DNA from 4 places in the Bacillus sp. CGMCC 1.16607 genome. Region 4 is predicted to be linked to each of the others. Evidence: predicted binding sites of a transcription regulator. Region 4 holds the regulator's gene; each other region holds the start of a gene.
The links. The regulator Rex, encoded in region 4, represses fermentation and respiration genes when NADH is low (regulators of the CRP and FNR family bind a similar motif). The targets are predictions, from matches to a motif close to TTGTGAAATATTTCACAA.
Positions count from the first base shown of each region.

Region 1 (7,464 bases), on a different contig from region 4:
CACCAATCACTCCTGAAATGGTTACGAAAATGGTACTGAGCAAGGAATATATAGAAGGCGGAATGATGATCTTATTCCATAGGGACAAACCTGTTGGCATTGTAAGGGGATCGGTAGACGAATATGAGGGAGAACCAATCATGAGTATCGGACCGCTTGCTATTATTCCGGAGTATCAAGGTAGAGGATTAGGAAGAGTGTTATTAAGGGCTGCCCTACATTTTGCCAAAGAAAAATCCTTTAAAAGAGCTGTTCTATCTGTTAATGGTGAGAATGAGAGAGCAAAAGCATTATATATTCAAGAGGGCTTCAAACAAGTTGAAGCCGTTACATGTTATGAATTTCATTTGAACTAGTTATAAAGGAGAAAAATAGTTTAATAGATCGAAAAGGTTAAATGTACTTAAAAAGACACTAATTTTTCAATTATATTGGAGGAAGCCAAATGCCACAATTAATTATTAAAGGAATAACCGTTAATCAAGTGAAAAAAATAAGTACACCATTGGTCCAAGAATTAGCTGTTCTGTGTAATTGTGAAAAGGACAATTTCACATTAGAAATCATCCCCTCTACATTTGTTTTTAATCAAGAGGAGGTACCAGGATTTCCATTCATAGAAGTGAAATGGTTTGACCGTGGCCAGGAGATTCAGGATGAATTTGCAAAAATTACAACAAAACACATTCATTCACTTGGTATTGATGAGGTGGAAATCGCCTTTACAGTATTTTTAGAGTCTGCATATTATTTGAACGGGAAAAAATTTAAATAATAATGAGTACATAATTTTAAACTATGTGAGCTAAAAGACTTGAAGTTAAGAGAAGAGTGCCAATATTAATCAAATATTTCTATTTACAGGAGGTTAAATATGGAATTTTATAGATTTAACAAAGAGAGCGGTAAAATGATTTCAAAATTCAATTCGGATTTTATTATGTCAGTATAATTCAAACAAGTAAACCAACTCACATTGGATGTATGCACTTAGATGAAAATGGTATCGTAGGCTATCATCAAGCAGTAGTGTCGCAACTTCTTTTGGTATTGAACGGAGAGGGTTATATCCGCAATGAAAAGGATGAATATTTTAAAGTTGAGTCTGGGGATGCTGTCTTTTGGGAAAAAGATGAATGGCACGAAACGAAAACAAATGTAGGGTTAACTGCTATTGTCATTGAAAGTGAAGAATTGACTCCTGAGTTATTTATGCCGTTAAAGAGATAGGCGTTATTCTGTAGTTCATACTCAAAAGGACTCACTGTAGAGGTTTTTTGAACGGCAATAAAATTGATCTTTTCTATGTATACGTAAAGTAGCAGTAACACAACACCGTTAAGCAATAATTATTTAAGAGTAAAAAGTGTGGTGTCCATTTTCATAGTATAGAGTAATTTTAAAATATTTTTTAACAGGAGCACGTGAAATGAACTATGATTTTCAGAAATGCAACAAAAGTGAATTAAAAGATATGATCCAAGAATATGTATCTACCTTACAATCGCCAATTGATTCATTTTTTGAGGAACGAATTTTAAGCTCTATCTTTTATAAAATCAATGTCAACGAAGACGTAATTGGCTATTTTGCGATATTAAATGAAGATTTGCTGACACAATTTTTTCTAAAGGTTCCTATGTATAGCAAAAGCCGCGAGGTATTAGAACATGTTCTTTCATCCCATTCGATTTCATCAATATTTGTTCCAACAAGCGATGAGTTTTTGTTAAGTACCGTCCTAGATCTAGATTTCAAGATGACTAAACAAGCATATTTTTTCCAAGACAGCAAAATTCCGAGTAAAAAAGAGAAATTATTTGCAGGCGGTAAATTAAGACAAGCTTCGCATAGTGATGCAGAGCGCATTATTGAAGTTAGTCAGGATTTTTTTGATCGATTAAATGATCGAATTGCAGCTGGTGAGATTTTTGTTTTTATGAATGAAAATCATCTACTAGGTGCAGGAATCATCGAAAAAAGTATGTTGCAAAAGGGTTATGCAAGTGTTGGTATGTTTGTAAATGAGGAACATAGAAAGCAAGGAATCGGTCGAACTATTATAAATAATTTAAAAGAATGGTGCTATCTTAATGACTTAATACCCATTTGTGGCTGTTGGTATTACAATACGAATTCTAAGTTAACTCTAGAAAGTGCTGGAATGGTTTCGAAAACTAGATTATTAAAATTTCAAGTAGTGAAAGATCGAATCGAATCAGAAAGTATTTGAATGATTATAAAACAAAATCAAACATTTCAAATTTGGTGTAGTCGAAGGTGCCATTCACAATGAGATTGTTAGGAGAAAACGATTTCCCGGTGTATGTACCTTTCATTTAATTGAAATTTACTTAATAAAAATTGCTCAAACGTTCATCTCTTTGATGTGTGAACTATTGGAATATCAATGGTTCTCACATCAAAGAGATGTTCAATGTTTAAGAAAAAAATCAACCATTTTGCTAAATGCTAGTTGTGCTGATTTTACATTATATTTAGAAGAGTATGGGTCACTAAATCCATGTTGTCCGTAAAATTTATGTATCTTAATATTCTTTACTTCTAGGCATGAAATTAACTCATCAACGTTAAATGATTGTTCCTTTTCCGGAAAGAATAACATTGCAGGACATTGTGGATCTATTTCTATATAATTCCTAATTCGTGAACCATAGTATCCGACAATTCCATCGAGACATTCTTCCTGACTACACAACCAAGCAATCGTTGCCCCAACACTAAACCCGATAATATATATTTTTTTATATTTACCTTCAATTTCTAATAATACACTTTTAATTTTATCATAGGCATTGTTAAAACCTATGTTTTCCATAAAATTAAGGTAAGCAACTTTCTCTTGTGAATAATCATAAGCTGCTTCTTGTCTTAATAAATTAGGGCAAATTACATCAAACCCTTGTTCTGATAACGAGTGACAGATATGATTTATATGCTGATTAATTCCATAAATTTCATGAACGACAATGATTAAAGTGTCTGATTTAATGTGTATGTTTATCATTTTATACCCCTTATTATCCCTTTTTTCACATTATACAATTAGTATAAACTGTATCGTTATTTCTTTCATACAGTATAAATTCAATTGTAAAACTAGACTGGATGTTACTGGATGTAAACAACAATTCTCCTAAGGCTACTGGACGTACCAATGCTTTTTGTGTGATTACTATCACAAAAAAATCAACTCTTTTGGCGTATGCTTTGAGTAGTTTAATAAATTATGCCACAGCCATATTTTCCTTTTTGAAGTATAGTGAAGCGATTGTGGAGGGATTTGACGATGAAGGTTACAAACGTTGTATTAAGTGCTCCACTGCAACAATTAATAGATGAGCATGTTTCGTTAAGAGCAGATATGAATTGTTTTTTTGAGATCACTGAAGAGATCGAATTCGAGTCAGGCCCTGTTGTGGCTCAATTATTTACGAAATTGTACCAGCAAATTTTTGCTTTCAATGATAAGCTAAAGGCACATTCCGAACGAGAAGAAGAAGGGTTGTTCCCTTTGATAGGACGCCACCTCGGAGAATCGGACAGAACAATCGAAATGATGGAATTTGAACATGAGAAAGTAGAGCAGCATCTACGGGATTTTCTAACAGAAGCTGAAAGTAAAGGATCAACCATTGATGAAAATGACGCAAAATGGATTACCGTATATGCCGTTCAAGCTTATGCTACCTTAATACAACACTTCGCTAACGAAGAAAAAGTGTTGTTTCCATTGGCGGAGAACATTTTATCGGTTGACGAGATGGAGATTCTTCATCAATTTCTACAAAAACGATAAGCATCGCCTTCAAACTTTCAGATAACCGCTATTATTTAGGAGCGGTTTTTTTGGTTTAGGCTGTTTTCTTTTAAGGTATTTATCCCCCAAAAAACAGTAAAACCTTCGTCTAACCCTATCCCAGCTTAATCTTGAATTTCCTCATTTTTTTCTCCTTCCTCAAGCCTTATCATTATATTCACAACCCGTTAAACTGAAAGAAGAGAATATTAGGAATTACGTCAAAAGGTACTTTTACATAAAAAACTTTTTTATTTATTCAAAAAGTGAAACCAAACAAACCATTTATTTCGTTTACTATATGTAATCACTTGAAAGAGGAGGTCCCCATGAATAAAGACCAAGAGTTAATAAAAAAAATAAGGAGCGGAGATAAAGAATCATTTAGCGTGCTTGTGAAGAATCTTCTGCCAACTGCTTTTAAAACCTCGTTCTTAATTCTTAAATCAAAAGAACATGCAGAAGATGCCATACAAAATGCCTTAGAGGGTGCTTATATAAGTATTATGAAGAATAAAGAGATAACGAATTTTCGTGCATGGTTTTTCAGTCTAGTTTATTCTCGTTCGATAGACATTTATAGAAAGATTAACCGTCGTATACATAATGATATTGAGCATGCAGAAGTTCAAGTAACTGATAGTGATCCATCGGCACAGCAGGTTGTGATTCAAAAGGAAAATAAGGCGGAAGTGATCGGATATATCATGAAATTGAAAAGAGAACAGAGTTTGCCTCTTTATCTCCATTACTATGAAAATCTGACCGTAAAGGAAGTTTCTCTCATTCTTGGAGAAAATGAAAATACCGTCAAAACAAGAATGAAACGCGGAAAACAACAGTTGGCGCAAATCATGAAGCAATCTCATATTTTACAGGAGGTAAAGGTGAATGGCATATAAGAACGAAGATTTTCAATCATTGAATGACTTAATGGTCCCTCATTCTCTGGAAACATTCATTAATGATTTGCCTAACCGTTATGAGAATGGAGAGATTGACCATAAGATAGAAGTACAAGTGGAGAAAGACTGGATCGATTTTACTCATCGTGTAAAAAAGGACAAAAGGAAGACCAGCAATAAAGTTGTTTATTTTTCTATCGTAATCGCTGCCTCTTTTTGTCTCTTTATTGGAGCAGCATTCACATCTCCAACTGTTGCAAGAATAGCTGCAGCCATCCCTTATTTACATTTAGTATTTGAAAAGAAAATAGAAGCAAAACCTTTGATTTCGGAAATAAACGAAGCACTTTTCGAAAACGGTGATTTTAGCCCTTCCAATATTGTTGTAAGTGTAAATAATACAAAACAAGAAGTCACCGTTGCTGTACTTGACACAGAGGAATATTTTGCTGAGGTAAAAGAGACCCTCCAATCCATTGTCGAAGAGGTAACTAAGAGAAATCATAAACATTTTACTGTAAAGATAGTTAATGACCCTGAAACAGGGAAATTCTTTAAAGATTCAATGCTAAACCCACCAGAAGAAGATCAGGAGTTTGAACAAGTCTCAGCGATCGTAGAAGACGTGTTACAATCATATGGCTATAGCAAAGGTGGATTTGGCGTTCGATTAGGTAGAATTGATCTGGAAAATATCCCTAATACAGAAACAAGAGTTAAAGAGATCAAAACTGCTATAATAGAAGCTTTAAGAAGTGAGAATAAGGGAGAATACGAGGTCAAGGTGCATCTTTTTGACCAAAAGGCAAGAGAACGAGAAGGAAAGTTTCTGCCTATCTACCATACGATACATGAGGGGTTAACCGCTAAAACAGAATTCTACCAATTTGATAGTGTAGGCTATTCAAGTAAAAAAGATTATTTTTATATAGAAGTCCGCACTACAGTTCCATCCACATATAAAGACATTGAAGGAGTAGTCAACAAACTTGCTCAAACCATCCAAGAGTTTTTAGATTCATCTGAAGTCAAACATCAGATTCAAGAAGAACCATACAAAATCGTCATTATTAGCACTGATAAAAAGGAATTGAAAGTGATACAAAATTAGCTCGCTTTTGCTAAGCATTGATTAGATTTGACACCCATTCTTTTATAAAGAAGGGTGTTTTTTTATGGAATACTAAATGTATTTTTTCTCACTAAAAAATAACGGAATACGCAGTGCTTCAGCTTCTTCTATCTGTTGAGCATGTGATCAATTGGAAAAAGGTTTCAAAAAATAGTTAATAACTAACGTTTGTTAGTTATAGTGAATTTATATTAACGGTTGCTAGAGGATCCATAATCTATTAGACGATATATTAGTTGCTCTTAGACTTCCGATGATGGTCAAGCGTTTATATTAATTTTAGAAGTGAGTACAACTATTGATTATGAAAAAATGTACAAAAATTAAGAGGTATTATGTTTCAAATTTGGCTAGGAAATCAGTTGAAAAAGCCTAATGGTTTTCTTTCAACATGGATTGGAAAGTATATGGAAAAGGGAAACTATGAAATAAATAATTGGACATTTAATTTGTTAGATATTAGGGGAAATGAAAGTATTTTGGAGATTGGAATTGGTAATGGCTCCACTTTAAATAGAGTTGCACATCATAAAACTAATGGAAAAAATTACGGAGTCGATATTTCTAAAGAAATGGTTAGGGCAGCAAGAAAATTAAACCAAAATTTTATTGAAACGGGCCAAATGGATGTAAAACAGTCTGATATAGAGGATTTACCTTTTGACAATGATATTTTTGACAAGATTTATACTGTTCATACGATATATTTTTGGAATGATTTAGACAAGGGGTTGAGAGAAATCTTTCGGTTGTTAAAACCAAATGGGACGCTATTTATTTCCTTCACGGATAAATCCCATTTGAAAAAGATGAAACGCACACAAAACTTTAATTTAGTGGATAACCAGGAGTTAGAAGATAGATTAAAAATGAATCATTTTAGAGAAATCAAAATACATAATAAAGGTGCACACTGGTGTATTGAAGCAAAGAAGTAGGAAGAATAACTGGGACATTTACATGAATGCTATGTGGTAAACGGAATGTAAATTTCTAGATGTCGTTATCGTTAACGATTAATGACTTAAACTTATTAACTATTAAATCGTTTTCTAGTAGCAGAATTATTCAGACTAGATTCTGAAATCCTTATTTTTATCAACCCTAGATAACCAAAATATGAGATTTAGTACAATGGATCGTCAAAATGACGATCCTATTTGTACTTGTAAACATTTTCGTAGATGTGGTTAAGGATGAAGTAACTTTTGTATACCTGCATCTTCTGATTTCAAGTTTCCGTTGCCATACTTTTTTTAAAAATTTTTTTAGATTTAGATAGGTTTGAATAATATCTGACGTATTAATAGGCAGGTACCGAATAACTAATGAAGGAGAGGTTAAATTGAGGGTTACTAACGATAACGTTGTACAACAAATAAAGTTGAAAAATGAAAAAACAATATCCTATCTTATGAAGACACACGGTGGTCTAATCCATGCTGTTATTCGAAGATATCTGAACGGAAATCAACAAGATATCGAAGAATGCTTTTCAGATGTATTAGTTTCTATCTGGTTCCATATTGATTCATTTGATTCTTCAAAAAATGAATTTAAGCAATGGATTGTTGCGATTGCCAAATATCGTGCCATTGATTATGTGC
Region 1 covers NZ_JBHUJX010000012.1:301,949-309,412, reverse strand. The annotation lists gene ACFSO7_RS08780 (GNAT family N-acetyltransferase) at 1-356, shown strand, start outside; gene ACFSO7_RS08775 (DUF1904 family protein) at 446-775, shown strand; partial or broken gene ACFSO7_RS08770 (cupin) at 875-1,230, shown strand; gene ACFSO7_RS08765 (GNAT family N-acetyltransferase) at 1,430-2,233, shown strand; gene ACFSO7_RS08760 (dienelactone hydrolase family protein) at 2,435-3,028, opposite strand; gene ACFSO7_RS08755 (hemerythrin domain-containing protein) at 3,311-3,820, shown strand; gene ACFSO7_RS08750 (RNA polymerase sigma factor) at 4,150-4,722, shown strand; gene ACFSO7_RS08745 (hypothetical protein) at 4,712-5,836, shown strand; gene ACFSO7_RS08740 (class I SAM-dependent methyltransferase) at 6,193-6,795, shown strand; gene ACFSO7_RS08735 (sigma-70 family RNA polymerase sigma factor) at 7,203-7,464, shown strand, end outside.
Region 1: ACFSO7_RS08755 (hemerythrin domain-containing protein) is a predicted target of Rex. The motif match lies at 3,188-3,205, and genes of this name have one in related genera.

Region 2 (7,464 bases), on a different contig from region 4:
AATAGGGCGATAATGCCCATCGCCAGCCATAGTCCTTTACCTCTTATATTTTCTTTCCATTCCTTCCAAATATAGTACATAGCTGATGTCTCCCTTTGTATAAAATGGCTAATAGAGCCAATCCGATAACCCCATACAAGCCTAATCGATTTTCATTCTCATTGGAGGAGATAAGTGGATGTTCATCTTCAAACATGACTTTATCTCCATTTAAAAATTCGTTCATTTTTTCGTAAATTTTGAGAGCAGGACTTTTTAAGAAAAAAGAGGTGAGTTCTTGATCCTCCATTAATTGATAAAGGGAGGAACGATATGTGACAGGGAAATCTCCTAATCTATCCTGATTCAAGTCTGGTAATGGAAAATCGCTTCCCCAGTCATTTCCTTTGCCATTTCCACTCCATCTGTTTTTCCCTTGCCCACCAAGGGCAACCGCTGGGATGGTATTCTCCGTAATTTGGTTTTCTGTGAAAACTTGGTCGTTGGAGCTTGCCCAAAGCTCGATTCCAATTTGATTTTGGATAATTTTATTTTTGCGAATTGTGTTTCCAGTTGATTGATCAATATATAAACCTCTTTGATTTAAATAAAAGGTATTGTTTTCAACGGTAATGTCATTGGCTGATAATAGTAGAATTCCAAAGGAGCGGTGGCCATAATTAAATAAAAAATGATTCTCCTTTAACTCGATTGATTTTGAGTTCATAATAGCAGCCCCGCCTGTATTCATCGTAAATGTATTGCCAATAAAGCGATTTTCGTCAGAGTACATATAATGGAGGGCATATCTTGTTTTTGTAATGGAATTTTTAATTGTTTCATTGCCGTTGCCATAATCAAAAAACATTCCATCCCGGGTTCCTTCAATGGTGTTATGTTCAAGCAAATTATCATTGGCGTAATATACGTGAATACCGTTTCCTTGCCCCGCAATCTCCCCTTTTCCTAAACCTTTAATATCCACATATCGGATTTTATTTTCATGGGCCTGACTTAAATAGATTCCGTGAAAAGAGTCACGAATAATGATATGCTCAATCGTATTTCCGTTAGAGTGAATCTTAATGGCAGCAAACTCTTCTGGGGAGTTTCTGTTCATACTGCTGTGGGTGACTTTTAAGTGACTGATTTTTACCCCAGGCGCTTTAATGGAAATGACATTTCCTGTTCCATCGCCTTTAATAACCGTTTGATCAGTGCCGATAATTTCGATTGGTTTATCGATGACAATATTTCCTTCATACGTTTTGCCCTCAAGCTTTAATACATCTCCTTCTTTCATTGCATCAATTTTCTCTTGTAATCTATCAGCAGCCTCCGTTGCAGATGGGAAGAACCAGATTAAAAAAGGAATGATGAAAAGAAAGAGCTTTATGTTTTTCATGACGGTTTTCGATCCTTCCATAAAGGAATTAATAATAGTACAAAGGCCGCAATAATAAAATAAGTGCCCATTTCTAAAGTACTGTAAGTGACAAAATTAGCTAAAGTATTCTCCCCAATGATCGGCGGGATAAATGGGTCCACTTTAATAGGAGCGGTGGGACTTAAATTCGTTCCGAAATTTTTTAACCAACGATAAAGGTCAAAAACGCCAAGTGCACCACCAATGATGAACATTCCAATTAATCCGAAAAGAATCGATTTTTTTCTTAATATGGCTGTAAGAGCTGTGAGTGCTGCTAAACCGCCAATTAAGTATTTAAGATATTTCAGCTCTGGAAAGTTGGCTTCACTAAATTCCGACATACCGATGTAATGGTTTAAACCGTTAACGATATCAATTTCCCCTTTTAATTTATCTGGGTAGACAATAATATTTAATCCTTCTGGATATTGGGGAGCAATAAATTTCATAGCCCACCATGGGAAAAATAGGGATGCGACGATTAATCCGGCTGCAATAAGAATGAATATACTTGATGTGATAGATAATTTACTGCCATTCAAAGGAACCACACCTTTCATTTAAGAGAAGGAGGGTATCAAGATGATTGATACCCTTCTTGAAAATTGTCCAGCGCAAGCGTCCTAGCCCCGATGTACAGGATGGTCGACAATGCGACAGGACGTCGCGCTTTTCTTATGATCATTAATTTTTAGGTTTAACTAAGAAGTATCCAGTCATTTCTTGGTGCAGGGCTGAACAGAAGTTTGTACAGTAAAGTGGGAAGGTACCTGCTTTATTTGCTGTAAATTTAACTGTATTTGTTTGTCCTGGTTGGACTTCGATGTTTAAGTCGTATCCATTGATGGCGAATCCATGAGTGATATCTTGGTCGAAGTCAATATTTGTTAAGTGAATCGTCACTTCATCGCCTTCATTTACTTCGATTGTATCTGGACGCTTCGCTTTTGAATCGAAGATAAATTTCGAACGCATCGCAATGCCGTATACATCTACTTTGTTACCGTTACGAACAATCTTCGTTTGATCTTGCTTATAAACCGCCTCTTTGTTCTTTTCATCTTTCGGGTAAACGGTGATTGTTTTGATCTTGTCTGCTTTAATCATTTGTGCATAGTGCGGCTCTGGGTTAACCGGTGCGGATTGGATGACTTCCATTTTGTCGCTAATATCAATTAATTGCATCGACTCTGGATGTGAAGGTCCTACCGATAAATAGCTATCTTTCGCAATTTTGTTTAATGCGACTAAGTATTTTCCATCAGGAGCAACCGTGTCGCCCTCAGCAGCAACAGAGTGACCTGGTGAATATTGGACAGGTACGCGGTCTAATGTTTCACCTGTGTTTGGATCCCATTTCACAACTTCAGAAGAAATGAACATGGTTGTGTAGGCCATTCCTTTTTCATCAAATTGTGTATGAAGAGGTCCGAGCGCATTTTCAGGGTTTACTTCTCTTTCTACAACCGAATCATAGTTTAAAATGGGAATCCCATTACGTTCGCCAGCAAAGTCTTTATTTTCAACTGCTTTGAATGCCTTTTCAAAAGAGAAGACTGTCATTGCTGGTGCAAGTTTTCCAGAGGCGATAAAGCGTGTTCCATCAGGAGTTACGTCCACGCCATGTGGTGATTTCGCAACAGGAACTAAGTAAATTCCGCCTTTATGCTTTTCTGGGAAAATCATTTTTTGACCTGTGACTTCGTCGTATTGACCGTCCTTCACCATTTTCTCAAGCTCTTTCCAGTTGAAAAGAACGATAAAGTCGCGATCGGCTTGGGAAGCATTAATTTCAAGATTTGTTGTCGCTTCTTCTGTGTTGTATGTAGTCATAACAGCCCAGTCACCTGACATCTTTTTACCAGCGTCAGAAAGGTCATAGGACCAAGGTGGAAGGGCGACTTGATAGGCAATATTTAGCTTCTCGGATTTTTCATCAAAGGTTACTGCGGACATAACGCCTCTGTATTTATTGCTGTAATCATCTAACGGTGCATATTCATGACCGATCGGCACGGCAAAACGTGTTGGTAAGAACATGTACTCAGTATTCTGAGTAACGAAAGCGGCACAGTGAGGACCACTTGTGTTCGGAACACTTATAATGTCCCGAGTAGTAAAAGTTTCTAGGTTCATAACTGCAGCACGGCTATTTCCGACGTCCGTTGCAAACATGTATTTTCCATCATAATCACCATCTGTTTCTGAGAAAGCAGGGTGATGAAGGTCTCCCCAATTGTAGCCGCCCATCATTTTTTTAGAATGGGTGTCGAATCCGTAACCTGTTGCCGAGTCTGGTGAGAAGACAGGAACCGTTCGGATATGGCGCATGGACGGAACACCGTAAATGAACATTTGACCAGAGTGACCACCAGAGGCAAATAAATAGTAATCATCTTTTTCCCCGAATGGTACATATACCTTTTCTGCATTGCTTTTGTTTCCGTTATCCTTGGCAGCCTCGCCCTTTGGTCCTGGTGAGAAATCCGCGAAAAAAACGGTCGCTGCCATTAGCCCAGCAACTAAGCCAGATGCAGCCGGAATCCACTTCTTCATTAATAAAGCACCACCTTAATGATTTATAAAATTTTTATTACTACTGTTATTTAGATGAAGCCTCTTTCAATAAATCAACGACTTGTGTAATTTCTTCATCTGATAGTGGACTACCACCGATGACGCTTGACATAACAGCTGATGTAGGTTGTTTTAGGAATTCGTTAATTGGTTTACCATGCTTGCCTTCTACATTGTTAAAAGCCTGTGAAAGATCTGGACCTGTTGCTCCGCCCTTTAGATTTAAGGCGTCAACGGAGTGACAGCCTAGGCAGCCTTTTGAAGAAAGAATACCTCCGTCGGCAGCAACTGTTTCCGTACTTTCCTCTTTGTTTGTGTTTTCGTCCTTGCTTTCAGTGGCTTGTTTGTCGGGGGTATTGGACTCGGTAGTAGCAACGTCTTGGTCATCGCTTGATTTTCCGCCGATGATATCGAAAGCAAGGTATCCAATTCCTAAACCTAGCAAAGCTGTTATGACAAACTGAATAATGGCTTTTTGCACTTTTATCCCTCCTATTATCCGAATTACATTTTTATCCTACGTTTTAAGAGTTCTAGAGAATGTGATATAGTGCACATGATTTGGAAATATCTGTGAAGGAATTGTGTGTTTTCTGTGAAGGTTTTGTGAAACTGAATTTTTCCAAATAATTCTGTGTATTTATTGTGAAAAATATCACTTCGAAATCATTTTATATTCGTTACTCTTTTCTTAAGAAGAAAGTAATGGAGGTGAGGAAATGTACCGTCAGGAAATGATCGAGCCTCATTTAGCAATTATTACATTCGCTGAGTTGGAGCCATTTATAAGAAAAATTGAGATATTCAAGCATTTGCCTAGTGCCGTCCTTTCTGGAGTTGTTCAAAGAATTAAAAGGACCAAGTATAAAAAGGGACAACGCATTATCGAGGAAGAGACAGAGGCAGAAGGGGTCTTCTTCGTCTTCTCGGGTTCAGTTAAGCTAACGAAACAAGATGAACAAGGTAATGAAATGATTGTTTGTATTAAGAAAAAAGGCGAAATCTTTGCTGAAGCCTGTTTATTTAATCAGTCGAGTACTTGTTACCCAGCTACGGCAGCTATGCTGGAGGATGGGGACATTGCTTTTTTGAATAAGAAGGATTTAGAACTTGAGCTGTTAAATCAGCCAGAGCTTGCGATCCAGATGATCCGTTATATGAGCGAACAATTGCAGGAATTTACAGCTACTTTAAGAGATATCGCTTTACTGGATGTCTATACAAAAACGATTAAAACGTTAGAGCGTCTTGCACAGAAATTTAGAGGAGATCTATTTTCGCGCGACCCGATAGAAATCCCTTTGAATGTACAAGAATTTGCGACGGTTGTGGGTGTTTCCAGAGAAAGCATTAGCCGCGTCTTTTCAAAATTGAAAAAAGATGGATTTATCGATTTGCGCGAACGAAAAATTATTATTACAGACTGGTGTTTGTTTTGTTCGTTGATAAAGCCAGGGTATTAAAGTGTGTGGTCGACCTAGCTTGTCTGGGTCGGCTTTTTTCTGTGGAAAAAGTCAGAGTTTGTGGAGGAAATGTGAAATCGGCGGATATAGTTGGGATATGCGCGGATATAAAGAGAAAAGGGTCGGATATCATGAGGTAATTCGCGGATATATCGTTAAAAAGGTCGGATATAAATCCTTGCTGATGTGATTAGCCTCTTTTTTTGCAAAAGTTCTTCAATTTGTCACATTTTCTAGTAGGAATGGACACCCTTTTGTGGAAAATCTACATAAAACGTATAAGAGGTGATACAGTTTGGTCATAAAAGATCGGTTAATCCCGGAAAAAATTTTACTATTAGCTGCTTTACTAAGGAGAGTGCCCATTCGTCATCCGAAAAGGCATTTAATCGAACAGGAACTCTATCGAAGGATTGCAGGTCTACGAGGAGAAAGAGAGGTAGATAAGAAATTAGAACGAATCTCTCAAACAGACTTTTATATTTTTAGAGATCTACGTCTCCCAATCGGTGACCACTTTTTTCAAATCGATACACTTGTCCTTTCCCCATGCTTTGCACTTATCATTGAAGCAAAAAACATTTCTGGTACTCTATATTTCGATCTTGATAAGCATCAGTTAACTAGAAAAAGTGATGATGGTAGGATTGAAGCATTTTCAGATCCAGTTTCCCAAGCTAGAATGCACCAACAACAATTAACGAAATGGTTCAAAAAGCACAAATTTCCTCAATTACCGATCGAATTCCTCGTGACCATTAGCCATCCAAAAACGATTATTCATGTCACTTCCGAAAATCATTCATATGCAAAAAAAATCTGTAGTATTGCTGGGCTCACATGGGAAATTGATAAATTAAGTGAAAAATACCTAGCTGAAAAAATCAATGACAAAGAACTTCGAAAACTATGTAAAATGCTCCTAAAATCGCATACTCCTCTGTCCTCAGAAATTCTTCAACAATATCAAATAGACCAATCAGAACTAAAAACAGGTGTTCATTGTCCAGATTGTGAATTCTTACCACTAACCTACCAAGCAGGAAAATGGTATTGCCCTAAATGTGGGAAAAGCTATAAAAATGCGCATCTAGAGGCTCTTAAAGATTATTTTCTATTATTTCATCCTACTATTTCGAATTCTCAATTTAGAAGATTTCTTCATATTGATAGTCCTGATATCGCAACAAAAATGCTTAGAATGAGTGGATTAGAAGCTATAGGAAAAGGGAAGGGGCGAGCTTATCAATTGAGTGTAAAGTAGTGAGGCGGGGTGAAACTAGTTATTTGAAAATGAAATAATGTGACAGAAATGTGAAATCGGCGGATATAGTTGGGATATGCGCGGATATATAAAGAAAAGGGTCGGATATATCACTGAAAAAGTCGGATAAACTACATATTTGGACGGATAAAGTTTTCCCACTAAATTTTGATGGTGAAAAATACCTCACAAAAGCAAAAAGTCTAGCGCTATCCCACGCTAGACTCCTTAAAATTAAAATTTATATGTCCAAAAACGCTCGTTTTGCAGCCAAGTTAAGATTTGATCGTCACCTGTTTCGAGTTTTTGCTCTAAATCCTTCGTAAATTGCTCTGTTTGAGAGCGATGGGCGCGCAATGTCGCAAGTTTAATCGGCAATACATCGGTAATTGTGTTCACGATGTCTGGCTTTCCAATTTCCTGTTCACAGTTTTTTGAAAAAGCAACGCAGTGGAGCTTAGGTCGTTCGTTTTCCGCGAGCATACCAACCGCTTTCACGACTGCAGCGCCACAAGCTTCATGATCAGGATGAACAGAATATCCGGGATAGAAGGTGATGACAAGCGAAGGCTTTAGCTCTTCAAGCAAGGAGGTCATCATTCCAACTAGTTTCTCTTCTTCCACGAATTCAACTGTTTTATCACGGATACCCATCATTCGTAAATCGGTAATACCAAGTGCGGATGCTGCCTCTTCTAGCTCTTTTTTCCGAACGAGTGGTAGTGTTTCCCGATTAGCAAACAATGGATTTC
Region 2 covers NZ_JBHUJX010000036.1:144,796-152,259, reverse strand. The annotation lists gene ACFSO7_RS23180 (ABC transporter permease) at 1-80, opposite strand, end outside; gene nosD (nitrous oxide reductase family maturation protein NosD) at 44-1,384, opposite strand; gene ACFSO7_RS23170 (hypothetical protein) at 1,381-1,950, opposite strand; gene nosZ (Sec-dependent nitrous-oxide reductase) at 2,093-3,964, opposite strand; gene ACFSO7_RS23160 (cytochrome C) at 4,011-4,466, opposite strand; gene ACFSO7_RS23155 (Crp/Fnr family transcriptional regulator) at 4,705-5,448, shown strand; gene ACFSO7_RS23150 (NERD domain-containing protein) at 5,744-6,712, shown strand; gene bshB2 (bacillithiol biosynthesis deacetylase BshB2) at 6,947-7,464, opposite strand, start outside.
Region 2: ACFSO7_RS23160 (cytochrome C) is a predicted target of Rex. The motif match lies at 4,629-4,646, and genes of this name have one in related genera.

Region 3 (7,464 bases), on a different contig from region 4:
ATCCTTCTTGACGTAAAGTTTAAAGATACGGACATCATTGCTTTTACACAACGATTAAAAAGAACATACCCGTTGACTCGAATAATGATTACTACAAGCAAGGACGATATTGATGAGGCAGTGGAGTTAATTCATGCTGGAGCGGAAGGTTATATTAGCAAAAATACACCAATTCGAGAGCTCATTACGAAAATTCAGCTCGTTCATATGGGAGAAACGATTATTTCTCAGACTGTTGCAAAGCAACTTATTCTTAAAACAAAATCGGTCGATTCAGAAAAAGACCAGCTTGAGAAATGGAAGAAACTGTACAGTCTGACCGACCGCGAAACAGAAGTGCTTAAGCTACTAGCTGACGGTTTAAAGTATAAAGAAATCAGTGAACAGCTATTCCTTGCTGAAGGCACTGTTCGTAATTATATATCTAGTATATATTCCAAATTGGAAGTAAAGGATCGTGATGAAGCGATGGAAAAAGCGTTTCAGGCCGCTACTTTTTAACTTTTAAAAAAACAAACAATCCAAAACTCCCTTTCAAAAATTTAGCAACTTTCCAGTCTTACGATGATAGAAATGACCGTTAATTTAAACTAGTCATTTCTATTTTTTTGCAAAAATAGTATTCTGCGTTTAAAAATTTCGAATTTTACATCTTTAGGTTTATTAATCATTTGCTATTTACAATTCTGGTATTCTTTTCTAAAATCAATTATGGTTATGGAAAGTAGTATAAAAGAACTAGCTGTATCACATATAATTATTCATGCAGCATCCAAGCTAGATCAAGGGTTGTACAATATCATCTGAAGAAATCACCTCAATGCTCCATACTGTTAATCTCCAATCATGCCATCAGGACTAACGGAATTCCTGAAGTGTTCCATTTTTATTTCATACAGTGTAAAACCAATAAAGAAACGACATGAAATTCGTAATATTTATTAGAAGGGGAAGCGAATGCAAGATCATAGGTATACAGATGCTTTGAAAAATTTAGATTCTGTCATTTGGAAATATGAAAATACAGGAAAGGTAAGTTTTCTATCAGGACAATCCTCGCTCCTTGATTTTTTTTATGATGATGAAATAAAGGATGGAGAGATTTCGCTACTCAAGATTGTTCACCCTAGTGATAAAAGGCTTCTACTTAGAATTTATCGGAAATTACAAGAGAAAAAGGATTTTATAGAAGTGTTTCGACTAAAAAATAAGTGGAATGTATACAAATGGGTTAAAGTAAAGGGTTGTCCATTCTCCTCTATAGATCAAGATTATGTGATAGGAGAAGTATACGATTTCACCGAACAGAAAAAGGCGGAACAATTGTTATTAACCGTTCAATGCCAAATGATGGAACTAATCGAAAATGTCCCGAATCCAATTGCAATACACAAGGAAGAGAAAATAGCCTATATGAATCCTGCTGGATTAAATATGCTTAAGGTGAATAAACTCGATGAAGTTATCGGTAAAAAAATGGTTGATTTTATGGGTTCAAAGAAGGAGAGTGACAATCATTCCACTTTAGTGGCTATGGACGGAAAAGAAAGAGATGTCGTATCAAATAGATTTAACATTCTTTACAACAATGAGCCTCACATTATGAGTTTTGGTAGTGATATTACTGAACAACAAAATGTGAAAAAAAGATTAGATAATTTAGAATACTATGATGAACTGACTAATTTACCAAATTACAAATGGTTTAATGAAAGACTTTCCTCCTTGTTAACAAACTCCAAACGTCCATTTGCGATTTTTTTCATAGGATTAAATGAATTTAAAGTGATTAATACAACCTTCGGCTTTTTAATAGGTGATGAAATATTAAAGAGTATCGCCAATCGTTTAAATGGTAAATTAAATGAGAATAACGATGTGTTTCGGATCGAAGGAGATACGTTTTCTCTCATTGTTAATTTCCAGTCGAAGAATCAATGCAGTAGATTAGCCGAAAAGATAGTGAAACTTATATCGGAACCGCTATTAATTCAAGGGCAGGAGTTTTACCTCTCACCAAGAATAGGAATTTCTTTATACCCAGAGGATGGAACTGAGTTGGAAGCATTGAAAAAAAATTCACATGCAGCCCTTTATCTTGCAAAAGAAAAGGATCATAATCGTATTCAATTTTACAATTCAGATATGAAAGAAATGTATGCAAGAAGAATCGAGCTTGAAAAAGGACTAAGAAAGGCAATTAAAAACAAAGAACTTTATCTTCTATACCAACCAAAATGTTGTATTACCAATGGAGAAGTGGTTGGTGCGGAAGCGTTGTTACGATGGAAGCATCCTGAGCTTGGTATTATATCCCCACTAGAATTTGTTCCAATAGCAGAAGAGTCAGGGTTAATCGATTCAATTGGAGAGTGGGTAATCGCCGAAGCATGTAGGCAATTGAATGCTTGGAAGGATAATGGAATCGATATATTAATGTCTGTGAATCTATCTGTTAAACAGCTCCACCAACCCAACCTAGTCGAAATCGTTCGCACTACATTAGCCCAAACAAAACTTAGACCGGAAAATTTAGAATTGGAAATTACAGAAAGTATCATGCAGCAGTCTGATCATGCTATTCAACTGCTCTATGATCTAAGAGATTTGGGTATAAAAATTTCAATCGATGACTTTGGAACGGGATACTCCTCCCTTAGTTATTTAAAAGATTTACCTATTGATACTTTAAAGGTGGACAGGACCTTTATTCGGGATTTAGAACTAGCTGAAAATGAAAAAGCAAAGGCCATTGTAAAAAGCATAGTTGAAATGGGGCACAATTTACAACTGACAGTAATAGCCGAAGGTGTAGAAACAATAAGTCAGATAGACTTTTTACATGAAATTAAGTGCAATCAAGTTCAAGGCTATTACATTAGTCAGCCATTGGCTCAATTAGATTTTGCTAATTGGTTTTTCCAAACACAAGGAAGCCACTATTTTTCGGCTAATGTGTAGAGAGATTATTTAGTATAAATAGTAAATAGGAAAAAGGCAGCGGATGTCACCTTCTTTTGGTAGAAGAGTAATATTGCTGCCTATTTGCATGAAAAATGTGTATGAAATCATTCAAACAAATATTTGAATATTTTTTGGCAAATTAGTAAATTCTGCATGAACTGACTATATTGATATTCAAATATTGATTTGAATGAGGTGGGAAGTAGGAGTGAAAGTTTATCTCAAATGATACATGTGAATCTAGTGTTCAAGAACAAGCAGCGATAAAACCTTTGAAGAGGTTGTTCGCTGCTTTTTTATTTGGAGTGTTAGTAAAATCACAGTTGCATGTGATTCAGTTCACTACGCTGATAATGATTCGCATTTAAAATATGAGTATGAACAATATAAGGAGGTTGATTTTCAGTGGCAACTACAAAAGTTAACCGTGAAGAAAAGTTAGATAAAGACCACGATTCGAAAGTAGGGACGTGGATTTCTGTAGGAATAGTTGGAGGAGTCATTCTTATTACGTATTTTGTACTATTCGGTCTATTTATGGCTAGAGTATAGGGGGGAAAGAAAATGCATAAAGATGAAAAAATATGGCTTGCTTTAAGTTTCGGTATGATCATGATCTTTATGATTATTACAGGTTACCAAGGATTTGCCTTAGGAATGGAACCACCAAGTCATAAAGAAACGATTGATCCACAAAAAGTAGATCAAACAGCCCCATTCGATCAACCAGGTGTTAAAAAGATTGGTGAAAATGAATATGAAGTCGTTATGACGCTTCAGATTTTTAGCTTTAACCCAGGGAATATTGAAGTACCGGCAGGATCGACTGTACATTTCACCTTAACATCAAAGGATGTTGTACATGGATTCCAAGTGGCTAACACGAATATCAACGCAATGGTTATGCCAGGACATATTCAAAAAATCACACAAAAATTTGATAAGCCTGGTAAGTATCTTGTGTTATGTAATGAATATTGCGGTGCCGGCCACCAAGTAATGAGTACAACGATAACAGTTAAATAAAGGAGGGAAGAACCGTGGAATCAGTCTTACAAACAGGAAAAACGAAATCTGTCTTTAAAGAAAAAACAAATAAGGTTCTAGGTGCAAACCTGCAAGATGCAATTATAACGAAATCATATTTATCTGTCACTTTTATCGCATTACTTCTTGGTGGTCTATTAGGATTAGTTCAAGGTTTGAACCGTGCTGGTCTGCTAGAGTTGCCATCATGGCTTAATTATTATCAAGTATTAAGCGCACATGGAATTTTGTTACTTTTAGTCTTTTGCGCCACTTTTACTATTGGATACTTCTATGCAGGTGTTTCCCATACATTAGGCGGTCTATTGCCGGTCGTTAGAAAAATGGCTTGGATTGGCTTTGCATTAGAAGTTCTTGGTGTTGCAATGGTTGCTACCATGATTATACTAGGTGAAGCTTCTGTTATGTTTACCTTCTATCCACCATTGGCAGCACATCCAGTTTTCTATTATGGATTAGTTCTGATCGTACTAGGTATTTGGACGAATTCAATCAGTATCTTTATTCAAGTAGCAAATTGGAGAAAAGCCCATAAAGGCCAACACCTACCAATTTTAGCTTACTTTGCTACAGGCGTTCATGTTCTTTTAGTAGGATCTACATTATTTGTTGCAGCAGAAGTACTATTCATGATCATTCCATGGGTTCATGGTTGGGTTGATGGAATTAATGTAATGCTTGCACGTACATTATTTTGGGCATTTGGACACACAGCCGTTAATATTTGGTATTTAACAGCTGTATCTGTATGGTACGTCATCGTGCCGAAAATAATCGGTGGTAATCGCTGGAGTGACCTACTAACTCGTATGGTTATCGTTCCATTAGTAATCATGAATATTACTGGTGGATTCCACCATCAAATCGTAGACCCTGCGATTTCACCAGAAATCAAATTTATGCACGTATTTATGAGTTTAGCAATCGGTTTCCCATCATTGATGACAGCTTACGCGATGTTTAGAGTATTTGAAAAAACAGGCAGAGCAAAAGGTGGAAAAGGTGCTTTTGGTTGGTTTAAGAAATTACCATGGGGTGATGTTCGCTTCTTAGCTCCATTTATCGGTATGGCAGCGTTTGCTCCAGCTGGTGCAGGTGGTATTGTTCAAAGCACAAACCAATTAGACCAAGTTGTTCATAACACTCTCTGGGTTGTTGGCCATTTTCACTTAACATTAGGTATAACAGTTGCCGTAACATTCTTTGGAGTTTCTTATTGGTTAGTTCCTTATGTTTCAGGACGTGTACTAACACCTCAAATAAATAAACTAGGTATTATCCAAACGATTCTTTGGACAATTGGTATGGTATTAATGTCAGGCGCTCAACACACAGTTGGATTGTTTGGTGCACCACGCAGAACTTCCTATACAACATATGGTGACTTTGCAACAACATTAGGCTGGGATCCATATATGATGATGTTAGCTATTGGTGGAACCGTGTTAACGGTTGCTGTTCTGATTCAGGTGTTTGCCGTATTTAATATGATGTTCTTTGCACCAAAAGGAGTAACAGAGTTCCCAGTTGCAGAAGAAGAAGAGAATGCACCGAAAACTCCATATTGGACAGAAAGATGGGGACTATGGGTTGTACTTATGATCATCGTTGTCGCAATGGCCTATGTAATTCCAGTAGTAGATATGATTGTAAATGCACCTCCAGGTTCACCACCTTTTAAGACTTGGTAAAACGAAAAGCGGAAGCGGCTTGATCAGCCCCGACAAGCAAAAGACGAGCCGGCTTGAAGGTTGTTCTTTAACCTTCATGACGGATTGGGTTTTGACCTCGAGGGGCTAGCCGCTGGAGCTGGACAGTTAGAAAAGAAAAAATGATCTTTTAAAAAAGAGATAGCTCGGTGTCTAGGGCTATCTCTTTATACACTTATTTGGAAATTTTAACTTGGGAAGTGGTCGATATGATTAAAAATCGGCAAACTGTCATTTCATATTTATTCGTTTTCTTTTTTGGAATTGTTTTATTTTATATTGGAACAGATGGTTTTACAGCCTATACAGCTGAAACGGCGAGAGTCAATCGACTCATTGATGATAAGCCTAGCTTTCCTCAAGTAACGTTGGAGGATAGCAAGGAACGGGAATATTTTATTTCTGAGTTCAAAGATAAATATGTGTTGATCACATTTATGTATACTTCGTGTGGAACGGTATGCCCTCAATTGGAAAAAAACATGGGTCAAGTGTACGATTTGTTACCCAGTGAAAATATAGGAAAAGAGATTGTATTTCTAAGTATTAGCTTCGACCCAACCAGAGATGATCCAGCAAGACTTGATCAATATAAAGAAATCTTTAATAGTGATGGGGAAACCTGGCGAATGGCAAGAATTCCGAACCAAACCGAATTAGATTCTTTATTAAAAAGGTTCGGAGTAACAGTTATTCCAGATGGAAATGGAAATTTTGCGCATAATTCGGCTTTTTATTTAGTCGATAAAAAAGGTAACCTAGTTAATGTGATGGATTATACGAAGCCTGATGAAGCAGCTAAAACGATTATCAATATCCTTAATGAAGGAAAGGGGGAATAAACGATGAACCAATCTTTCTATGGGTTATTGTTATTTATCTTTTTAATTATTCCTCCTGTAGCAAAGTTTATGGAATCGGTCATGATCATGCATATGCATATGCAAATGCCTATGTTCGTTATTGCCGGATTATTAATGGCACGTTTTTTCCAAGTACGATTTAAAGGATTTTTTGAAAAATGGAATAGTGATGGAGTCCCCGGAATGATCCTCTTTTCAATTGTTATGGTGTATTGGATGCTTCCGCGGACAATGGATGAGGCGTTAACGGTACAAGGTGTAGAAATGTTTAAATTTATAAGTCTACCTTTTTTAGCGGGAATTCCGTTACGGGATAGTTGGAAAAAGCTTGGGGCAAGAGGGAAAAATATCATCATTATTTTTTTTACTATCCTATTTTTAGGATTAGGATGGTTGTACATTCAATCCCAAGACCAATTATGTAATAACTATTTGGTGATTGACCAAATTATTCTAGGCTGGGGATTTTTAACAACAGCTATAGGGATGGTTATCTATTTAGGTTATACCTTTTTCATTGACCCTTCTGAATATGAAATGGTAGAAGAGGATGCCTAAAATAATAAATATAAATGAAAAGGCACTCGATTTGGAGTGTCTTTTTTCAGTAAAAAGTATAACATTTCCGGACTACGAAAATTGTCCAGCGCAAGCGTCTCAGCCCCGACGTAACTCTAGCCAATCGACCAGTCTACTTTATCGGGGCTTACAAGTGCGCTTCCGCTTTTCTATCAACTAATTAAATTTCCATCATATTCTTTTCTAAATATATGTAATTGAAATGACAATCTGTCCAAAATACAGTATCATTGCAAATGTATGATTTCTTCTTAGAGGAGGATATTAAATGAGCAAATATGAGATACCTTCTCAACAGAAGG
Region 3 covers NZ_JBHUJX010000019.1:222,530-229,993, reverse strand. The annotation lists gene ACFSO7_RS13500 (response regulator) at 1-501, shown strand, start outside; gene ACFSO7_RS13495 (sensor domain-containing protein) at 958-2,961, shown strand; gene ACFSO7_RS13490 (cytochrome c oxidase subunit 2A) at 3,370-3,516, shown strand; gene ACFSO7_RS13485 (cytochrome c oxidase subunit II) at 3,529-3,990, shown strand; gene ACFSO7_RS13480 (cbb3-type cytochrome c oxidase subunit I) at 4,005-5,702, shown strand; gene ACFSO7_RS13475 (SCO family protein) at 5,930-6,562, shown strand; gene ACFSO7_RS13470 (hypothetical protein) at 6,566-7,141, shown strand; gene cyoE (heme o synthase) at 7,431-7,464, shown strand, end outside.
Region 3: ACFSO7_RS13490 (cytochrome c oxidase subunit 2A) is a predicted target of Rex. The motif match lies at 3,292-3,309, and genes of this name have one in related genera.

Region 4 (7,464 bases):
ATTAGTTAAATGAACTTTCAATACATATCAAATAGCTCAAATGAAACAACCGATTTTGCGAAACATTTAGCAGCAAAGCTTAAACCTGGGGATGTCATTGCACTCGAAGGTGATTTAGGGGCTGGAAAGACCACCTTTACAAAGGGATTAGCAGAAGGTCTAGGAATTACGAAAAACGTAAATAGTCCAACCTTTACGATTATTAAAGAATATCGAGGGCATCTACCTCTTTATCATATGGATGTTTATCGACTAGAGGACTCTTATGAAGATTTAGGTTTTGACGAGTACTTCGAAGGTGAAGGGGTTACAGTTGTAGAATGGGCACATTTAATAAAAGAACAACTCCCATCTGAACTTTTAACTATTTATTTGACACATGATGAAAACAATGCAAGAAATATTACATTAAAACCAACCGGTAATCGGTATGAACAGCTTTGTAAGGAGATATTTTCATGACGATACTAGCTATAGATACTTCTAATTACACGTTAGGTATTGCTTTACTGAACGAAGAAAAAGTGATTGGAGAATATATTACAAATCTAAAAGTAAATCATTCTGTTCGTGCGATGCCCGCGATTCAATCATTAATGAAGGATTGCAGCATTCAACCGAATCAATTAACTAAAATTGTGGTCGCTAAAGGTCCGGGCTCTTATACTGGGGTTAGAATTGGAGTATCAATCGCTAAAACGCTTGCTTGGAGTCTAAATCTTCCTATTGTGGGGGTTTCTAGTTTAGAGATTTTGGCTGCGGGGGCTGGCAGATTTTTTTCCGGATACGTGTCTCCTTTATTTGATGCTAGGAGAGGTCAAATTTATACTGGATTATATCAATATGATAAAAGTGAAATAAAAACAATAATCTCAGATCAAAATGTACTGACATCTGACTGGGTAGACCATTTAATTACCTTAGACAAGGATATTTTATTTGTAGGTAATGATTTACCTATTCATCGAGAAGTGATAGAAAAAGGATTAGGAGAAAAGGCAATATTTGCAGATGTCTCCTTGCAAAATCCACGTCCAGCTGAATTAGGCTTATTGGGAAGTAAACGGCTAGCTGAAGATATCCATAGCTTTGTACCAAACTATATTCGAATGGCGGAAGCTGAAGTGAAGTGGCTAGAAGCAAAAGGTTTAGAAAAGACTAAATAGGTTAGGAAGAGTTCGATGAATGATTCATTATTATTTCGATTCATGCAAGAAGAGGACATTGATCAAATCGTAAATATAGAAAAGTTATCTTTTGCTGTACCATGGAGTAAGGAATCCTTCTACAATGAGTTACATAATAATCAGTTTGCTAAATATGTGGTACTAGAAGAGAATGAGAAGATTATCGGATACTGTGGTGTATGGATGATTGTGGATGAAGCGCATATCACAAATATTGCTGTTCTACCCGAATATCGTGGTAGAAATTTAGGTGATGCACTATTAGCAAAAGTAATGGAAACAGTCAAAGAAATGGGAGCTAAAACAGTAACATTAGAGGTTAGGGTTTCCAACACGGTTGCTCAAAATTTATATCGTAAGTATGGATTCAAAAATGGTGGTATTCGAAAAAATTATTATAGTGATAATCTTGAAGATGCCTTAGTAATGTGGGTGAATATTTAATGAAAAAGGATCTTTTCATAATGGGTATTGAAACAAGCTGTGATGAAACGGCTGTGGCAATCATTAAAAACGGAAGAGAAATTGTTGCTAATGTCGTTGCATCTCAAATTGAAAGTCATAAAAGGTTTGGTGGAGTCGTTCCTGAAATTGCTTCTCGTCATCATGTAGAGCAAATGACAATCGTATTTGAGGAAGCAATGAAGCAAGCTGAACTCTCTTTCAGTGAACTAGATGCCATTGCAGTTACAGAAGGGCCGGGTTTGGTGGGTGCCTTATTAATTGGAGTAAATGCGGCAAAAGCATTAGCATTTGCACATAATATTCCTCTAGTAGCTGTTCATCACATCGCAGGACATATTTATGCGAATCAGCTTGTAAAGGAAATGAACTTTCCGTTATTATCACTTGTTGTATCAGGTGGACATACGGAACTAGTATACATGAAGGAACATGGTCATTTTCAGGTAATTGGGGAAACGAGAGATGATGCTGCTGGTGAAGCATATGACAAAGTGGCACGTACATTGAATTTACCTTACCCTGGTGGGCCGCATATTGATCGCTTAGCCCATGAAGGGAAACCTTCGATTGATTTGCCTAGAGCTTGGTTAGAGGAAGGCTCGTATGATTTTAGTTTTAGTGGATTAAAATCTGCGGTAATCAATACAGTCCATAATTTAACGCAACGCGGTGAGACCATTTTACCAGAAAATTTAGCCGCGAGTTTTCAACAGAGTGTGATTGATGTATTGGTAACAAAGACCGTAAGAGCTACAAAGGAATATCAAGTGAAACAAGTGCTGCTTGCAGGTGGTGTGGCTGCAAATAAAGGATTGCGTACAGCCCTAAGTGAAGCATTTAAGAATTTTGAAGATGTTGAGCTAATTTTTCCTCCTTTATCCCTGTGTACGGATAATGCAGCGATGATTGCAGCCGCGGGCACAGTACTATTTGAAAAGGGCCAAAGAGCAGATATGGCTTTAAATGCAAATCCAGGATTAGATTTAGAAATCCACAATTAATCATAGATAAAAATCCTCTTTTTTCATAAAGGAGGATTTTTTTGTGGATATCTGAAGGTTTTGTTCACAACTTTGTGGATAATGTGGAAAAAACGTATTATTTTTGTGGATAATGTGCATAAGTCTGTTGATAGCCTTAGGAATAAACGTTCAATTGTGCATAGTATTGTGGATTAGTTTCTAAATACTATTGTATAAATAATATATTTCTATGACATTTGTCCTTATAAAGGGAATATATGATAAAAAAGAAGAAGCACATTAGCACGTGCTTCTTCTTCTTATCATATTAGGGAGTATAACTATTTGGACTTTTAAAGTTGTCCAGCTCCAGCGCCCAGCGACTAGTATACTGTCCCTCTCCTCCTTATGATAAGTCAACATCGAATCGCTATCGCTCTTCGTGTTTCCTTTATCTCATGCATCAAAAAGTGAGGCGACTGACCAGCCCTGACAAGCATAAGACGGTCCAGACAAGAAGGTTGCCTTTTACCTTCTTGTCAGGAGTGGCTTATGACCTCGAGGGGCTAGGAGCCGCAGCTAGATTGCGGAGCGAACCAGTCCATACGTCACTTATCGGGCGCTTACGCTTTTCTTAATCAGCAAGCTCCGCCCATTCTTCCATTAGGCTTTCTAGCTCTACTTTTGCTTGTTCATTTTTCATATTAATTTCGAGCACTTTTTCATGGTGTTGAAATACTTCTGGATCACATAATTGCTGCTCATATTGTTCAATTTCTTCTTCAAGCTGTGAGATTCTTGATTCGATTTCTTCTAATTTTCGCTTTCGTTGACGCTCAAGTTTTTTTGCCTCTTTATCTTGATGGAAAGTATTTTTATCGGCTTTATCGACTGCACCAATGGAAGCTGATTTCTCTTTTTGTTCAAGTGCTTTTAATTCAATAATTTCTTCTTTCTTTTCAACAAAATAATCATAATCCCCTAAAAATTCCTTACATCCCTGCTCACTTAGTTCAATCACTTTCGTGGCGATTCGGTTGATGAAGTAACGGTCGTGAGAGACAAAGAGAATTGTTCCAGGATAATCAATGAGTGCATTCTCTAATACTTCCTTACTATCCAAATCTAAATGGTTGGTAGGCTCATCGAGGATAAGGAAATTCGATTTTTGCATCATTAGTTTCGCCAAGGCTAATCTTGCTTTTTCTCCCCCTGAAAGTGTGGAGACAATTTTAAGAACATCTTCACCAGAAAATAAGAAATTCCCTAAAATAGTGCGGATCTCTTTTTCAGGTTTTAATGGATAGTCATCCCATAATTCATTTAACACTCTCTTATTTGAGGAGAGCTCTGCCTGCTCCTGGTCGTAGTAGCCAATGGTTACATTTGAACCAAGTCGTATTCCCCCTGAGAGAGGAGGGAGTTTTTCGATAAGTGTCTTTAATAAGGTTGATTTTCCAATCCCGTTTGGTCCCACTAAAGCTACACTTTCCCCACGTGTTAATCGAAAGCTCAGATCTTTGGAGATAGCTTCCTGCTTGTAGCCAATGTCCAATTGATCTAAATTGAGAACTTCATTGCCACTTTGTCTTTCGATCTCAAAGCGGAAGGAAGCAGATTTTTCATCCCCTAATGGACGGTCCAATCGGTCCATCTTTTCAAGCTTTTTCCTGCGCGACTGCGCACGTTTTGTTGTCGTTGCTCGCGCCAAATTTCGCTGAATAAAATCCTCCAGCTTAGCAATTTCGTCTTGCTGCCTTTCAAAAAGCTTCAGATCCCGTTCATACTGTTCTGCTTTTTGGTCGAGATACGTACTATAATTACCAAGGAATTTTTGAATAAGGTTACGTGACATTTCATAAACCTGTGTAACGACCTTATCTAAGAAATAACGGTCATGCGAAACAATTAAGATCGCGCCATTATAGGTTTGTAAATATTGTTCAAGCCAGGAAAGAGTTTCGATGTCTAAATGGTTCGTAGGCTCGTCCAAAATTAAGATATCAGGTTTTGTTAAAAGAAGCTTACCTAAAGCGAGCCGTGTCTTTTGTCCGCCACTTAAAGTGGCAATTTTCGTAGAATAATCAAAGGATTGGAAATTCAACCCGTGAAGCACAGAACGAATGTCAGCTTCATATTGATATCCACCTGAATCCTTAAATGTAATTTGTAGGACGTCATAATCTTTCAAAACGCGCTCGTATAAAGCCGGATCCTCCAAAACAGTTGGATCGGACATTTTTTCCTCAAGTAGACGTAATTCTCTTTCCATCTGCTGTAATGGCTTGAAAACAGTCAGCATCTCTTCCCAGATGGATAAAGCAGACTCAAGACCTGTATTTTGGGCAAGATAACCGATGGTCACATCTTTCGGTTTAATGATTTCGCCTGAATCAAAGCTCATTTGACCAGAGATAATCTTTAATAGAGTTGATTTACCTGCACCATTACGGCCAACAAGGGCAATACGATCACGGGTTTGAATTTCAAGCTTTATATTCGATAAAATGGTTTCAGCACCAAAATGTTTAAATAGCTGATTAACTTGTAATAAAATCATCAATTTTCACCTCAATTACTTAAGATAAGTGTATCGTAATCTACACATATCGGCAATAATGTTGAATATGTGAAGGGGTATACAAACATCACACACAGATGTAAAAAAATAGTGTATGATTAGGTTGGGAGGAGTATTTACATGGCAGAGCTTACACATTTTAACGAAAGCGGCAGAGCAAAAATGGTGGATGTGAGTGATAAACCCGAAACAGTTAGAACCGCTATTGCTCAGTCAAGTATTCGACTAAATCAAGAAATATATGAAAAAATCACAAATCAAACGATGAAAAAAGGTGATGTTCTGGCTGTCGCTCAAGTTGCGGCTGTGATGGCATGTAAAAAAACGTGGGAAATAATTCCGATGTGTCATCCGATCCCTCTTACTGGGATAGACTTATCCTTTTCATGGGAAAAAATAGAGACTGATTATCTCTTACATATATATTCCACTGTGAAAACAAAAGGAAACACGGGTGTAGAAATGGAAGCACTAACAGCAGCATCCGTATGTGCATTGACTGTTTATGATATGTGCAAGGCGATAGATAAAGGAATGGTCATTGGGCCAACCTTTCTTGTAGAAAAAACAGGTGGAAAAAATGGTGATTTTAAAAGAGTGAATGATGTAAAATAGATAAGCAAAATTTGATGAGGTAGGGGATGGGATGGTACATGAGTAATGAGCAGATGAAAATACCGCAAGCAACGGCAAAGCGGCTGCCGTTATATTATCGATTTTTAAAAAATTTACATTCCTCTGGGAAGCAGAGGGTTTCATCGGCTGAATTAAGTGAAGCGGTGAAAGTAGATTCCGCTACAATTCGTAGAGACTTTTCCTATTTTGGGGCGTTAGGGAAAAAAGGCTATGGCTATAATGTTAATTATTTATTATCGTTCTTTCGCAAAACACTAGACCAAGATGAGCTAACAAAGGTTGCTTTAATTGGAGTGGGGAATTTAGGAACGGCCTTTTTAAATTATAATTTTTTGAAAAATAATAACACAAAGATCGAAGTTGCTTTTGATGTAGATGAAGGGAAGGTAGGTACCTTCATTGGTGATGTGAAAGTTCTCCACATGGATGATCTTGAGGAAAAATTAGTGGAATTGGGGGTCCAGGTAGCGATTCTGACTGTTCCTGCACCCGTTGCTCAAACGATCACGGATAAGCTAATAAGAGCAAATGTGAAAGGAATCTTGAATTTCACCCCTGCACGTCTAGCTGTTCCAAGTTCGATTCGTGTTCATCATATTGATTTAGCGGTCGAGTTACAAAGTTTGATTTACTTTTTAAAACATTACTCGAGTGAAGAGGAATAAAAAACTCGGAGGTTCTTTCGCATTATCGACACTAATACATCCTGTACGTTGGGTTTAGAACGCTTGCGCTAGACATTAAAAAATGAGTCCATTTTCGGACTCATTTTTTTGGTCGAGCTTTTTTTAGTTTAAAATGAAAGGCGATCATTTTAAGACCTGAACCTAGATCAAAGGTGGCTAAAATGACTAATAGATAAGAAAAGAAATCCCAACCGCCTTCTCGAACGTTTTGTATGGCGAAATAAGTAAATAAAGCTGCTAGCAAAAGATAGAGGATGCCAGATCCTAATGGTGATTGTCTCATTTGTCCCTCCAAAAAAATAGAACTTCAAAAAGTGGAGTTCTTGTATTAGGTTGTTTACATAAAAAGTGAGATGAATCCTTGAATTTTTTCAGCATCACGCATCATTTTCTCAATGTCTTCTTTAAAAATGGACTGAATAAGTACGACAAATGTATTCATCGAGACATGAGCAAATATCGGAACCCAGATTCGCTTTGTTTTTACATAAAGAAAAGCGAAGGTGAACCCCATAGCCGAATAAAGCAATACATGTTCCGGCTCCATATGAGCGAGTGCAAAAATAACCGAACTGATTAACCCAGAGAGGAAAAAATTAAATCGCTTGTATAGAGACCCGAATAGAATTTTTCGAAACACGATTTCCTCTAATACAGGGCCTAAAATGGAACTGACAATGATGACAAATGGGAATAGATTAATGATTTCCATAATTTCTTTTGTATTTTCTGACCCCGGCTCAATTCCGAGCAAATTTTCGATATTCGCAGCAATGGTTTGAGAAATTAAGGCTAAAAAAATACCGATAATTGCCCATAATAAGGAAATTCCAAAAGGAAGCGAATTTCGTTCCAGTCGGTCTTGCTTCATTTCTTTTTGCAAAATGAAGAGAATGATGATCGTTGTAATAGTAAAACTAAATAGCAGCCAGTAGGACACAGAGGCG
Region 4 covers NZ_JBHUJX010000014.1:14,006-21,469, reverse strand. The annotation lists gene tsaE (tRNA (adenosine(37)-N6)-threonylcarbamoyltransferase complex ATPase subunit type 1 TsaE) at 10-462, shown strand; gene tsaB (tRNA (adenosine(37)-N6)-threonylcarbamoyltransferase complex dimerization subunit type 1 TsaB) at 459-1,166, shown strand; gene rimI (ribosomal protein S18-alanine N-acetyltransferase) at 1,182-1,631, shown strand; gene tsaD (tRNA (adenosine(37)-N6)-threonylcarbamoyltransferase complex transferase subunit TsaD) at 1,631-2,653, shown strand; gene abc-f (ribosomal protection-like ABC-F family protein) at 3,249-5,174, opposite strand; gene moaC (cyclic pyranopterin monophosphate synthase MoaC) at 5,316-5,810, shown strand; gene ACFSO7_RS09505 (redox-sensing transcriptional repressor Rex) at 5,849-6,496, shown strand; gene ACFSO7_RS09500 (YdiK family protein) at 6,597-6,800, opposite strand; gene ACFSO7_RS09495 (CPBP family intramembrane glutamic endopeptidase) at 6,855-7,464, opposite strand, start outside.